DNA from 2 places in the Bacillus sp. D48C genome. Region 2 is predicted to be linked to the other one. Evidence: predicted binding sites of a transcription regulator. Region 2 holds the regulator's gene; the other holds the start of a gene.
What was found. The regulator Rex, encoded in region 2, represses fermentation and respiration genes when NADH is low (regulators of the CRP and FNR family bind a similar motif). The targets are predictions, from matches to a motif close to TTGTGAAATATTTCACAA.
Positions count from the first base shown of each region.

Region 1: a site for Rex is predicted at 1,925-1,942, ahead of nirB (NADPH-nitrite reductase large subunit). Genes of this name have one in related genera too.

Region 1 covers NZ_JBKFAQ010000015.1:57,520-61,241, forward strand. Annotated here, with positions in the region: gene nirB (NADPH-nitrite reductase large subunit) at 1-1,849, opposite strand, end outside; gene ric (iron-sulfur cluster repair di-iron protein) at 2,058-2,765, opposite strand; gene ACLBXA_RS25890 (excalibur calcium-binding domain-containing protein) at 2,981-3,722, opposite strand, start outside.
Region 2 covers NZ_JBKFAQ010000024.1:2,761-14,851, reverse strand. Annotated here, with positions in the region: gene tsaB (tRNA (adenosine(37)-N6)-threonylcarbamoyltransferase complex dimerization subunit type 1 TsaB) at 1-427, shown strand, start outside; gene rimI (ribosomal protein S18-alanine N-acetyltransferase) at 442-885, shown strand; gene tsaD (tRNA (adenosine(37)-N6)-threonylcarbamoyltransferase complex transferase subunit TsaD) at 885-1,901, shown strand; gene ACLBXA_RS28965 (ABC-F family ATP-binding cassette domain-containing protein) at 2,386-4,320, opposite strand; gene ACLBXA_RS28960 (redox-sensing transcriptional repressor Rex) at 4,508-5,137, shown strand; gene ACLBXA_RS28955 (YdiK family protein) at 5,167-5,358, opposite strand; gene ACLBXA_RS28950 (CPBP family intramembrane glutamic endopeptidase) at 5,355-6,104, opposite strand; gene groES (co-chaperone GroES) at 6,496-6,780, shown strand; gene groL (chaperonin GroEL) at 6,820-8,454, shown strand; purine riboswitch at 8,595-8,696, shown strand; gene guaA (glutamine-hydrolyzing GMP synthase) at 8,861-10,399, shown strand; purine riboswitch at 10,555-10,656, shown strand; gene ACLBXA_RS28930 (NCS2 family permease) at 10,786-12,091, shown strand, end outside.

The sequences.
Region 1 (3,722 bases), on a different contig from region 2:
TATGTAAGTCAGCCCATACGTTAGGTAAATCTTGCTTCTTAACACCATATAACCCGATTCGGCTTGCACCTGTAATTTTCACAAGAGGAACATCGTACTTTTTCGCAACTTCAGCAATTTTCATTAAATCATCAGCTGTTGTAACGCCTCCGTACATGCGTGGAATAACAGAGAATGTACCATCGTGCTGGATGTTACCATTCATTCTTTCATTAACGAAACGGGACGATTTATCATCTTCATATTCTTCTGGAATCGCCATACGTAAATAGTAGTTTAAAGCAGGACGACATTTTGAACAGCCTTCTTCATGTATAAAACCAAGAACATTTCGTACTTCTTTTGGAGATTTTAAGCCTTTCTCGTGAATGGCCGCTACGACTTCATCACGGGATAAAGTTGTACATCCACACATACCGGCAGATTGCGCTGAGGCATCAAAAGCATCTCCAAGTGTATGAGATAAAACTTGTTCCACAAGCGGACGGCATTTACCACAAGAACCTGCGGCTTTCGTACAGCCCTTAACTTCTTCAAAAGTCGTTAACTCTTGTTCTAAAATGGCGTGAACGATTGTACCTTTCGTAACACCATTACATCCGCAAATCGTGTCATCCGCACTCATTGTAGCAACGTCAAGTGCACTTTCTTCACCAGCTTTGTGGAGAAGGGAAGCGGCTGTATATTCTTGTATATCCTCTTCTTTCTTTAACATGCTAAAGAGGCGTGTACCGTCAGCTGTGTCACCATATAAAACGATACCGACGACTTTATTGTCACGAATTAATACTTTTTTATAGGAACGTTTACATTCATCAAAGATGGATATTGCTTTCGTTTGGTCATCTTCATAAATTTGGCCAGCAGAGAATAAATCACAACCTGCAACTTTTAATTGTGTACCGACGATACTGCCCGTATATCCATCAGTTTGTAAATTCGTTATATGTTTTGCTAATATCGCACCTTGTTCATAAAGAGGAGCAACAAGTCCATATGCGATACCGTCATGTTCTGCACATTCTCCAACTGCATAAATGGATTCATCATTTGTTAGCATATAGTCATTGACTACAATACCGCGATTTACAATTAAACCAGCATCTTTTGCTATTTGCGTATTTGGGCGTATTCCGACAGCCATTACGATTAAATCACAATCTACAACTTCACCATCTTCAAATTGAATGCCCTCAACATGGTCTGTACCAAGAATTTTTACAGTTTTCTTTTCCATTAGAAATTGCATGCCTTGCGCTTCTAAATCTTCGCGTAATAGAGAAGCTGCTTTGGCATCTAGTTGTTGCTCCATTAAGCTTGGCATTAAATGAACGACATATACGTCCATTCCTAAATCAATAAGACCTCTTGCAGCTTCTAAGCCAAGTAATCCACCACCAATGACAACAGCCTTTTTCTTTTCATTAGCGGTATCAATCATAAATTGTGTATCTTCAATAGTTCGAAATCCTGTTACGCCAGGAAGAGTAGAACCTTCAACGGGCAAAATAAAAGCACTAGAACCTGTTGCGATAATTAGTTTGTCATATGTAAGAGTACGATTTTTTTCTGTGATAATTATTTTTTCTTCTCGGTTAATACTTTGAACCCTTTCATCTGTATACAAAGTTATTTCATTTTCCTCATACCAACTATATTCATTCATAATGATATCTTGCATATTTGTTTTGCCTTGTAAAACATGAGAGAGCATAATGCGATTGTAGTTTGGATGTGGTTCATCTCCAAAAATAGTAATCTCATATGAATCACTATCATGTTTTAATATTTCTTCCATACAACGTATGCCAGCCATACCATTTCCGATCATAACTAAACGTTTTTTCATTTTCGTTTCCCCTTTTTATGTGAAGTGTTGAACAAAGGATTATATTTCTATTATAGAAAATTTAAAAAGAGGGAGATGTGATATTTATCACATTTTTACAATGATTCACAAATTGTTAAAATTCGGACTTATTCGAGAGGGATGTGTATATTCTTTACCAAATGAAAAAACAGGACATAAGTATTTACACTCATGTCCTGCACTTAATTTACACTCTCGTAATTGCACGTGGAAATAAAATGTTATTTTCTAAATGAATATGCTCAAATAAATCAGACTCTAGTGCTTCAAGGCGTTGATAAACAAGTCGATAAGTGCCGCAAGCTCCTTCTGGAGGAGTAAAGTCATTCGTCACTTTACGAAGCTCTTTAATAATGTTGCCTGCGTGGTTATGTTCATTTTCCAACTCATCTACTACTTTACGTAACTTCACATAGTTTTCTTCAGTTGGATTTTGTTCAAATTCTAAAATTAATGGAAAATCTTCTGTTTCTTCTTTAATTAAATGTTGTTCTAGTTCCATCTTTAGTTCATGAAATAGCTTATGAATTTGAGCTAAATGAGGCTGACTTGCCCCATGAACACGTAATACTTTTGTCACATACGGACTTAATTGTGGCAACTCTTCATTTAAATAGCGATGATGCTTATTTATAACATAATCAATCAATTCGCGATAAGAAGCATTTTTCCAATCAATTTCAGATTCATTTAATCGTTTCATATTATTATAAAGCGTATTTAACTCTGTAAGCACTTCAGTAGCTGATAAATTTCTTTCATGAATTGCATCAATAAGCGGTTTATTGCCACCACAACAAAAATCTATTCTATATGATTTAAAAAGATCACTAGCTTTCGGGAATTGTGTAACGATCTCACCGACAATAGAAGTTTCAGTAAATGTATGTTTCATATGAACGCCTCCATAAAGTTTGAATGTAATTACTAAATTAAGAATAGCGATAAATGAAAATCAATGTGGTGATTGAAATCACTTATTATGTGTCATTTTTGAGAATAATAGTATGAAATTTATTTAAGAACACATCTAAATAAGAGAAAGGGATATTAAATGTAAGGCATTACAGTAAAAAAAGAAGCTTTTACTAAGCTTCTTTTTTATTACTATTATTCGCATGCAACTCCATCGCCGTCTCTATCTAGTTTACGACTATATCCTGGTTGATCTTTATATAGAGGAGCTTTCCCCGCAGCTCTAACTGCATCACAATTTTTGTAATATGCACTACTAGTATTTCCTGAGGTAGGTTGTGTTTGAGTTTGCTGTGCTTTTTGCTCTTCTTGTTGCTTACGAGCTTGTTCATCAGCCTGACGTTTTTGCTCTTCTTGTTGCTTACGAGCTTGTTCATCAGCCTGACGTTTTTGTTCTTCTTGTTGCTTACGAGCTTGTTCATCAGCCTGACGTTTTTGTTCTTCTTGTTGTTTACGAGCCTGTTCATCAGCTAGACGTTCTTCATCCTCTTGCTTACGAGCTTGTTCCTCGGCTTGACGTTTTTCATCTTCTTGCTTACGAGCTTGTTCCTCGGCTTGACGCTTCTCATCTTCTTGCTTTTGAGTTTTTTCGTCAGCCTCTTTCTTTTCTAGTTCTTTTTTCTTTTCGCTATCTTTTTGTTCTTCATTGTTAGAGGCAACTTTTGTACTAGTTGCTGTCGTTTTTTCAGAAGAAGGAGCTGAAATACCTAATAGCGCAACAAAAATGACAAATAATACGGCTGTAATAATAAATTGTTTTTTTGCTACACCTGTTTTCTTAATAACAGATAATATTGCAAGTACAAGGAAGAATATAAATAGAATGAAACTTAAAATAGCAAAAAATTCGATGACTGGGTGTTCAGATTTTGTTGTA
Region 2 (12,091 bases):
AATTGTAGGTGTATCAAGTTTAGAGGTAGTAGCTGCAAACGGTGCTAACTTTAATGGATTAATTTGTCCTTTATTTGATGGAAGGCGTGGGCAAATCTATACTGGATTATATACATACGAAGGAGAGCAGTTAACTTCAATAGAAGAAGACCGAATTATTCTTATTGTAGACTGGTTGCAAATGTTAAAAGATAAAGGACAGCCTGTTTTATTTATCGGTAATGATGTTAAATTGCATAAAGAAACAATTATAGAATATTTAGGTGATCAAGCTGTATTCGCTCCTTTTACTAAAAATAATCCAAGACCAAGTGAGCTAGCATTTTTAGGATTACAAAAAGAAGAACATGATGTGCATACGTTTGTTCCGAGCTATCTTCGTTTAGCTGAAGCTGAAACAAAGTGGTTAGAAAGTCAAAACAAGTAGGGGCCTTGCAGAAGATGGATATGATATTTAGAAAGATGGAACTTGATGATATTGCTCAAATTGTAGCTATTGAAGAAGTATCTTTTTCAACTCCTTGGACTGCAGATGCTTTTCACCGTGAATTAACGATGAATGAACATGCACATTATATTGTGTTAGAAAAAGATGGTCGTGTAATCGGGTATTGTGGATTGTGGATAATTATTGATGAATCACATATAACAAATATAGCTATTTTGCCAGAATACCGAGGTCAAAAGTTAGGAGATGCCTTATTGAAAGCAGTTATTTCAGAAGCGAAAGAACTAGGGGTAAAAACAATGACGCTTGAAGTACGTGTATCAAATGAAGTAGCAAAGCAGTTATACAAAAAATATGGATTTCAAAATGGTGGAATTCGTAAACGATACTATGCAGACAATCAGGAAGATGGTCTTGTAATGTGGGTGAATATATAATGGAAAAAAATACGATTATACTTGGGATTGAAACGAGCTGTGATGAAACAGCGGTAGCGGTTGTTAAAAATGGGACGGAAATTATTGCGAATGTCGTTGCATCACAAATTGAAAGTCATAAACGTTTTGGCGGCGTTGTACCAGAGATTGCATCCCGTCATCATGTAGAAGAAATTACAGTTGTGTTAGAAGAAGCTTTAAAAGAAGCAAACATAACATTTGATGATATTGATGCAATCGCTGTAACAGAAGGGCCTGGTTTAGTAGGAGCACTTCTAATTGGGGTAAATGCAGCGAAGGCAGTAGCTTTTGCACATGATATTCCGCTAGTCGGTGTTCATCATATTGCTGGTCATATTTATGCGAACCGTTTAGTAAAAGAAGTGCAATTCCCGCTATTATCACTTGTTGTATCTGGTGGGCATACAGAACTTGTTTATATGAAAGAACATGGTTCATTTGAAGTAATTGGTGAAACGCGAGATGATGCAGCTGGAGAAGCATATGATAAAGTAGCTCGTACGTTATCTATGCCATATCCAGGTGGTCCTCATATTGATCGCCTTGCACATGAAGGAGAACCAACAATTGATTTGCCTCGTGCATGGCTAGAACCGGATTCATATGATTTTAGCTTTAGTGGATTGAAATCAGCAGTTATCAACACTGTGCATAACGCGAAACAACGTGGTATAGAAATTAAACCAGAAGATTTAGCGGCAAGTTTCCAAGAAAGTGTAATAGATGTACTTGTAACGAAAGCAGCTCGTGCAGCAGCAGCTTATAATGTAAAGCAATTACTTCTTGCTGGTGGAGTAGCTGCTAATAAAGGACTTCGTGCCCGATTAGAAGAAGAATTTGCACAAAAAGAAAACATTGAACTAATTATTCCACCGCTATCTTTATGCACAGATAATGCAGCAATGATTGCAGCGGCAGGGACAATTGCGTATGAACAAGGCAAGCGTGCAACATTAGCCTTAAATGCGAATCCAGGATTAGATATTGAAGCATAGTTATGCACATAATTAACCACAGCTTGTGGATAAAACCCATGTTATCTGTTGATAATGTGGGTTTTATTGTGTATATAAAGTGTTGATAACTTTTTCGTTGGCTGTGGGTAATGTGGAAAAGTTGGTTTAATAGTTATTTTATAAAGGTGGATATGTGTATAAACTTGTGGATAAACTAGATGAAGTCTGACCTTTGAGTGTATTGTTTTTCGGGAAATAAAAAGCAAGAAGATATCCCCGAAAAACATTTTTTAATATCCCTCCATTATAGAGGGTGCTGATATTGTCAATCCTTGTCGGTAAATCGATATTTCGTGTCGAATCGTTTATGTATATAGGGTTACGATAGATGTATTTGAAAAATCGTTGATATATTCCCAGTTACCATTGATATATCCAAAAAATTATTTATGTACTTAAAGAAAAAAGATGTCGCATAGTCAAAAATCATGACTGATGAGACATCTTCCTTATTTAAATACTCTTATACATGCAGCTCTTCCCACTCTGCCATACAAGTTTCAAGCTGTTCTTGTAGCGTTTGTTTTTTAGTTGTAATTTCACTAGCTTTTTCATAATCTGCATATATTTCTGGTAAGCAAAGTTGATCTTCTAACGTAGCAATTTCTTCTTCTAAGTTTACGATATTTTGTTCTAGCTCTTCAATTTTTCGAGTGCGTTGACGTTCTAATTGTTTACGCTCTTTTCCTTCGAGATAATTTAATTTTTCTTGAGCTACAGTTTTTTGAACAGGTGCCTGATTTTCTTGCTGTTCTTGTTGTTCAAATGCTGCACGTTCAATCATTTCATTTTTCTTCTCCACATAGTAATCGTAATCCCCTAAATATTCCTGTGCGCCTTCTGTTGATAACTCAACCACAGTCGTTGTTACACGGTTAATAAAGTAGCGGTCATGTGAGACAAATAGAAGAGTCCCTGGATAATCAATTAAAGCATTCTCTAAAATCTCTTTACTATTTAAATCAAGGTGGTTCGTAGGCTCATCCAGAATTAATAAATTTGACTTTTGCATCATAAGTTTCGCAAGAGCTAATCGAGCTTTTTGTCCACCACTAAGGGAAGATACTGGTTTCAGTACATCATCTCCTGTGAATAAAAAATTCCCGAGTATAGTACGGATTTCTTTTTCAGGTTGCAGTGGATATTCATCCCATAGTTCATTTAAAACCCGTTTAGAAGATGTTAAATTTGCTTGTTCTTGGTCATAATAGCCAACAGATACATTTGATCCGAAAGAAACATTACCATTTAATAGTGGTAACTTATTCACAATAGATTTTAATAATGTGGATTTCCCAATTCCGTTTGGACCAACTAAGGCAACACTATCTCCGCGAGTTAAGCGCATAGTTACGTGTTCAATTATAGGGTCCTCCTCATAGCCGATGGTTGCATCTTTTACTTGTAAAACATCATTTCCACTTTGCTTTTCAATATCGAAGTGGAATGATGCTGACTTAGAATCCCCTAATGGTCTCGTTAATAATTCCATTCTGTCTAGTTGTTTACGGCGACTTTGAGCACGTTTCGTTGTAGAAGCGCGAGCTATATTCTTTTGAACGAAGTCCTCAAGTTTTGCGATTTCATCTTGTTGTTTTTCGTAACGTTTCATTTCTTGATCATATAATGCTGATTTTAAGTCTAAATATTTACTGTAGTTACCAACAAATCGTCTGCTTTCTTTATTCGAAATTTCATATACTTGTGTAACGAGTTTGTCTAAGAAATAACGGTCATGGGAAACGATTAATATTGCGCCAGGATAACCTTGTAAATATTGCTCAAGCCATGTTAATGTTTCAATGTCTAAATGGTTTGTAGGCTCGTCCAAAATAAGTAAGTCTGGTTTTGTTAATAATAATTTCCCGAGAGCTAATCTTGTTTTTTGCCCGCCACTTAAAGTAGAGATCGTCGTCTGGTGTGTTTCAACTGGGAAGCCAAGGCCGCTTAAAATGGAGCGAATATCCGCTTCGTATTGATATCCACCTTGATCTTTATAATTGAGTTGCAATTGGTCATAATCAGCTAACAATCTTTCATATATAGCTTCGTTTGAAAAGTTTTCTTCTTTTCCCATTTCTTGCTCAAGCTTTCGAAGTTTTGTCTCCATTTGCTGTAAGTGGGTAAAGACGGTTAGCATTTCATCCCAAATTGTTAAAGACGTTTCTAGGCCAGTATTTTGAGCTAAATACCCGATTGAGACATCTTTCGGTTTTATAATTTCGCCACCATCATGTGATAACTCACCAGCGATAATTTTTAATAATGTAGATTTTCCAGCTCCATTCCTTCCAACTAATGCGATACGATCTTTTGTTTGTACTTCCAATTTTATGTTTGCAAGAATTGTTTCTGCACCGTATAATTTCGAAAGTCCATTTACTTGTAATAAAATCAATGTTCTCACCTCAAATAATTTCTTAACTTTGCCATGTTTATATTTCTCAATCATACTAAAAATAGTGTATAGTTTAAAATAAAGAGAGAATACTTCTTCTCTTTATTATACAAGGAATTTAATGAGTGCTAAACTTCTGTATTTGATTAAAGTATATGAATAAAGATAGGAAGAGAGGAGAGGTCATATGGATCAGCAAAAGATTCCACAAGCCACTGCTAAAAGATTGCCTCTATACTATCGATTTATCCAAAACTTATCTCTTTCTGGTAAGCAGCGTGTTTCATCGGCCGAATTGAGTGAAGCGGTAAAAGTAGATTCCGCAACAATACGAAGAGATTTTTCGTATTTTGGAGCATTAGGGAAAAAGGGATATGGATATAACGTAAATTATTTATTATCATTTTTCCGCGAAACACTTGATCAAGATGATATAACGCGTGTAGCACTTATTGGAGTAGGTAATTTAGGGACCGCTTTCTTACATTATAATTTCACGAAAAACAATAATACAAAAATTGAAATGGCATTTGATGTTAGTGAAGAGAAAGTTGGAACAGAAATCGGGGGCATTCCTGTATATCATTTAGATGAATTAGAAGAGAGATTATCAAATGATATACAAGTGGCAATATTAACAGTACCGGCTACAGTAGCACAAGCTGTAGCAGATAGATTAGCTGAAACGAGCGTGCACGGTATTTTGAATTTCACACCAGCACGATTAAACGTATCAGAGAATATTAGAATTCATCATATTGATTTAGCTGTAGAGTTACAAACATTAGTTTACTTTTTGAAAAACTATCCACAATAAAACGCAGAGGAAGCGACCTCTGCGTTTTATTATTGTTTCTTCTTTGTGAATTTAACTAATATAAGGCGAAGTGCCAAATTAAAATCAATTGTTGCCATAACTGCAAATAGTATTGTCCACACATTCCAGATTGTATCTGTCACGTTCGTAATGGCGAAGCGTGTAAAGATACATCCAAGAAGGAAGTATAGTGCAGCCATGAACAATGGTGAGTTTCTCATACAAAAAATCCTCCGATAAATCCTTGCATTTTTTCAGCTTCTTTAATCATTTCTTGAATTTGCTCATTGCTCATAAAAATTTGCCCAATAGCGACTAATGTATTCATCGCAACATGAGCTGCAATAGGAACGATAATGCGCTTCGTCTTCACATATAAGAAGGCGAATACGAGCCCCATAGCAGTGTATACCAATAAGTGAGTAAAATCAAAATGAATTGCTGCGAATACAAGTGAACTAATGATAGCTGCAATAAAGAAGTTGAACTTCTTATAAAGTGCACCGAATAGAATTTTTCTAAATACGATTTCTTCTAAGATAGGTCCGATTATAGATACAACAATAAGGAACCAAGGAGTAGTTCGTGCAATTTCCATCAGTTTCATTGTATTTTCTGAACCTTGTTTAATTCCTAGTAGCTGCATCTCGATCATACCGGCAACTATTTGTGAAAAGAAAGCTAAGAATAATCCGATGAAAATCCACCCAATTGTAGCTGGAACAGAAGAGCGCGTTGCATCTAAATGTCTGTCGCGAATATCTGTTCTAAGTAACCAAAGTACGATACATAATGCAACAAAGAAGCTAATAATTGCCCAGTGTCCCATTATGATTTGTCCTTTTTCCTCAATGGTAAATCCTCTATTATCATAGAGTCCTGTTTTTAGGAGAAGTGGTAATCCAACAGCGCCAGATAATTGCATTAAAATGTATGTAACGATAATCCACCAGTATTGTTTCTTCAAATGGTTTAACCATCCTTTCTAACTCTAGTGTATGAGATGAGGTAGGATAACATGTAAATATGTTATCTACGATATAAACTTTCATTCGAATTATGATTTTTTTGTAAATACGTATTTTAAATTAAAGTAGGAGACAGGAAAAAGTTGTACGTTTAGCGAAAACAACTTAGGGTGTCTTTCATATTGTAACATACGAGTAGGGGAAACAACGATTCATATAGTAGAGGCAGTATTCTATATAGAAAGTTTATATAGTAATTTGCGAAAAAATTATGATTTTTTTACTTGCAAAAGAAATTGAGATTATTTATTATTATAAGTGTGTTAGCACTCGGGTGACTTGAGTGCTAATAAATAAAATTTACATAACAAAATGAGGAGGTTATTGTTCATGCTAAAGCCATTAGGTGATCGCGTTGTAATTGAGCTTGTTCAAGCAGAAGAAAAAACAGCAAGTGGTATTGTATTACCAGACACTGCAAAAGAAAAACCACAAGAGGGTAAAGTTGTTGCAGTAGGTACTGGTCGAGTGCTTGAAAATGGTGAGCGTGTTGCTTTAGAGGTAGCAGCAGGTGATCTTATCATCTTCTCAAAATATGCAGGTACTGAAGTGAAATATGAAGGTACAGACTACTTGATTTTACGTGAAAGTGACATTTTAGCAGTTATCGGTTAATTATATAAATCTTAAAAAAATCCAAGGGGGTCAATTATTATGGCAAAAGATATTAAATTTAGTGAAGAAGCACGTCGTTCGATGCTTCGCGGTGTCGACACTCTTGCAAACGCAGTAAAAGTAACGCTTGGACCAAAAGGTCGTAACGTTGTACTTGAGAAAAAATTCGGTTCACCACTTATTACAAATGATGGTGTAACAATCGCAAAAGAAATCGAATTAGAAGATGCATTCGAAAACATGGGTGCGAAATTAGTAGCAGAAGTTGCTAGCAAAACAAATGATGTAGCTGGTGACGGAACAACAACTGCAACTGTATTAGCGCAAGCTATGATTCGTGAAGGTCTTAAAAACGTAACAGCTGGTGCTAACCCAATGGGTCTTCGTAAAGGTATCGAAAAAGCTGTTACTGCTGCAATTGAAGAATTAAAAACGATTTCTAAACCAATCGAAGGCAAATCTTCTATCGCGCAAGTAGCTGCTATTTCTGCAGCTGACGAAGAAGTAGGTCAATTAATCGCTGAAGCAATGGAGCGCGTTGGTAACGATGGCGTTATTACTTTAGAAGAGTCTAAAGGATTCACAACAGAATTAGACGTAGTAGAAGGTATGCAATTTGATCGTGGATATGCATCTCCTTACATGATTACTGATTCTGACAAAATGGAAGCAGTTCTTGATAACCCATACATCTTAATTACTGACAAAAAGATTTCTAACATCCAAGAAATCTTACCAGTATTAGAGCAAGTGGTACAACAAGGTAAACCACTTCTTATCATTGCTGAAGATGTAGAAGGCGAAGCTTTAGCTACATTAGTAGTGAACAAACTTCGTGGTACATTCAACGTAGTAGCTGTTAAAGCTCCTGGATTTGGTGACCGTCGTAAAGCAATGCTAGAAGATATCGCAATCTTAACTGGTGGCGAAGTAATCACTGAAGAATTAGGTCGTGACTTAAAATCTGCTACAGTTGAATCTTTAGGACGCGCTGGTAAAGTTGTTGTTACAAAAGAAAACACAACTGTAGTTGAAGGTATTGGAAATACAGAGCAAATCGCAGCTCGTATCGGTCAAATCCGTGCGCAATTAGAAGAAACAACTTCTGAATTCGATCGTGAAAAATTACAAGAGCGTCTTGCTAAACTAGCAGGTGGCGTAGCGGTAATTAAAGTAGGTGCAGCAACTGAAACTGAGTTAAAAGAGCGCAAACTTCGCATTGAAGATGCACTTAACTCAACTCGTGCAGCAGTAGAAGAAGGTATCGTTGCAGGTGGTGGTACTTCACTTATGAACGTATACACGAAAGTAGCTTCTATCGTAGCTGAAGGCGACGAAGCAACAGGTATCAACATCGTACTTCGCGCACTAGAAGAGCCAGTTCGTCAAATCGCAATCAACGCTGGTCTAGAAGGATCTGTAGTTGTAGAGCGTCTAAAAGGCGAAAAAGTAGGCGTTGGTTTCAATGCAGCTACTGGCGAATGGGTTAACATGCTTGAGTCTGGTATCGTAGATCCAGCTAAAGTAACTCGTTCTGCACTTCAAAACGCAGCATCTGTTGCAGCTATGTTCTTAACAACTGAAGCTGTAGTAGCTGACAAGCCAGAACCAAATGCACCAGCAATGCCTGACATGGGCGGCATGGGCATGGGCGGTATGGGCGGAATGATGTAATTCCGTTTGCCCTAAAAAACATCCATTTCTATATAGAAATGGATGTTTTTTTATGTTTTTTAGAAAAGGAAATGAATTTCTGTAGAATTTTGTCGCTTTCTCTCTTGACCATATAGATACTTCATTGTTAGAATCTAGGAAGATAATATAAAACGATCCTTCATATATCCTCAATGATATGGTTTGAGAGTCTCTACCGGGTTACCGTAAACAACCTGACTATGAAGGCAGTGTGTCTTATATTTATAAAGAGCGGAGACTATCTTTCTTTATAAAGCCAGACCCCTGCCTTTTCTTTGTTATGAGACTAGAGGCGGAGGACTGGCTTTTTTTATTATATTAGTAATGCTTTTCGCCAAATTGGTGAAAATATTTATATACGAGAACTAACGTTGGGGTGATTATTTTGAAGAAGCAACACGATACAATTATCGTTTTAGATTTTGGAAGTCAATACAATCAGTTAATAGCACGTCGAATTCGTGAGTTCGGTGTATACAGTGAACTTCATCCACATACAATTACTGCAGAAGAAATTAAAGCAATGAATCCAAAAGGGATTATTTTCTCTGGTGGACCAAATAGCGTATACGGTGAAGGTGCATTACATTGTGATGAAAAAATCTTCGAACTAGGATTACCGATTTTCGGTATCTGTTACGGTATGCAGCTTATGACACAACACTTCGGTGGTAAAGTAGAGCGTGCCAACCACCGTGAGTACGGAAAAGCTGTTCTTAAAGTAGAGAACGAATCAAAATTATATGCGAACCTTCCAGAAGAGCAAGTTGTATGGATGAGCCATGGCGACTTAGTAACTGGTTTACCTGAAGGATTTGTAGTAGACGCAACAAGTGAGTCTTGTCCAATTGCTGGTATGAGCAATGAAGAGAAAAACTTATACGGTGTACAATTCCACCCAGAAGTACGTCACTCTGAGCACGGTAACGATTTAATTAAAAACTTCGTATTCGGTGTATGTGGTTGTTCTGAAGGATGGAACATGGAGAACTTTATCGAAGTAGAACTAGAGAAAATTCGTGAAACTGTTGGAGACAAAAAAGTACTATGCGCACTTAGCGGCGGTGTAGACTCTTCTGTTGTAGCAGTATTAATTCATAAAGCAATCGGCGATCAATTAACATGTATTTTCGTTGACCATGGTTTACTTCGTAAAGGTGAAGCGGAAGGCGTTATGAAAACATTCAGCGAAGGCTTCCACATGAACGTTATTAAAGTGGATGCACAAGAACGTTTCATGAACAAGTTAAAAGGTGTAGAAGATCCAGAACAAAAACGTAAAATCATTGGTAATGAATTCATTTACGTATTTGATGATGAAGCTTCTAAATTACAAGGTATGGACTTCTTAGCACAAGGTACACTTTACACAGACATCGTTGAAAGTGGTACAGCAACTGCACAAACAATTAAATCTCACCATAACGTTGGTGGACTTCCAGAAGACATGCAGTTCAAATTAATTGAGCCTTTAAATACGTTATTTAAAGATGAAGTACGTGTATTAGGATCTGAACTAGGAATTCCTGATGAAATCGTATGGCGTCAACCATTCCCAGGTCCTGGTCTTGGTATTCGTGTATTAGGTGAAATCACAGAAGAGAAATTAGAAATCGTTCGTGAATCTGATGCGATTTTACGTGAAGAAATTATTAAAGCAGGATTAGACCGCGAAATCTGGCAATACTTCACTGCGCTTCCTGGCATGCGTAGCGTAGGTGTTATGGGTGACGAGCGTACTTACGATTACACAGTAGGTATCCGTGCAGTAACATCTATTGACGGTATGACAGCTGACTGGGCACGTATCCCTTGGGACGTACTAGAGAAAATCTCTGTTCGTATCGTAAACGAAGTAAAACACGTTAACCGTATCGTGTATGATGTAACGAGTAAGCCACCAGCAACTATTGAGTGGGAATAGTATTGTAATAAAAAAGATCCATCTATCATTCATGAATAGATGGATCTTTTTGTTTTTACCATTAATACGAACGAAAGTATAAAAGTTTATAAAAATGTTCGTTTTTAAATTGACAAAAGTGCCTATGCGAGTTAATATGAGTATGTAATTCAAACGAAAAGTGAATATTATGCCGTCGTATAATATCGGGGATATGGCCCGAAAGTTTCTACCTAGCTACCGTAAATGGCTTGACTACGAGGCGTTTGTATAAAGATGAGGGGAAACTTGTCTTTGTTTATAGAACGCTTCCATGTATATATGCAATGGAAGCCTTTTTTATTTCTCGGGATAAAAGAGGGCTAGGGGAAATACGGCGAGTAATCATATAACGGGGGAAACGTAGGATGAAACGCTATTTTCAGTTTGATGAGCTCGGTACGAATTATAAGACTGAGTTCATAGCAGGGTTAACGACATTTCTATCTATGGCTTACGTACTATTTGTCAATCCTGCTACGCTGTCGCTTGGAAATGTTAAAGGGTTACCAGCAGGTACAGGGATGGATCCAGGTGCAGTATTCGTTGCTACGGCATTAGCGGCAGCGATCGGTTCGTTAATTATGGGTATTTTCGCGAAGTATCCAATTGCTTTAGCGCCAGGTATGGGAATTAACGCGTTCTTTGCTTATACAGCAGTGTTAACGATGGGGATTCCATGGCAAACGGCCATTGCCGGAACATTAATGTCAGGTATTATCTTTATTATTCTTACTGCTTCAGGTATTCGTGAAAAAATCATCAATGCAATTCCATCGGAGTTAAAGTTTGCAGTAGCAGCAGGTATCGGATTGTTCATTGCATTTCTTGGATTCCAAAATGCCGGAATTATCGTGAAAAATGATGCTGTTCTTGTTGGGTTGGGGGACTTAACAAAGGGCACAACGTTACTAGCAATCTTCGGGGTTGTTACGACAATCATCTTTATGATTAAGAAAGTTAATGGTGCAGTATTTTACGGTATGATTCTTACAGCGATCTTAGGGGTAGCAACAGGATTAATTGATACTCCGAAAGCTGTATTGGGAGCAATACCGAGCCTAGAACCAACGTTCGGTGCTGCGTTAACGCACTTTGGAGATATTTTCACTGTTCAAATGGGTATTGTTATTATAACGTTCTTCTTTATCGATTTCTTTGATACAGCAGGTACGCTTGTAGCGGTTGCGAATCAAGCTGGATTAATGAAGAACAATAAATTACCACGTGCAGGAAAAGCATTATTTGCAGATGCGATTGCAACTGTAATTGGTGCAATCTTGGGTACATCAACAACAACGTCTTACATTGAGTCTTCTGCAGGGGTAGCAGCAGGAGGACGTTCTGGATTTACAGCAGTTGTAACAGCAGGATTCTTCTTACTGGCATTATTCTTCTCGCCATTACTAAGTGTTGTAACGCCAGCTGTAACGGCACCAGCTTTAATTATTGTAGGAATCTTGATGGTTTCTTCCTTAGGGGAAATTGATTGGAAGAAATTCGAGATTGCAGTGCCAGCATTCTTTACAATTATCTCTATGCCACTTACGTATAGTATCGCAACTGGGATTGCGATTGGATTTATCTTCTATCCAATTACAATGGTTGTGAGTGGTCGTCGTAAAGAGGTTCATCCGATTATGTATGTTATGGGAGTTTTATTTGTACTATATT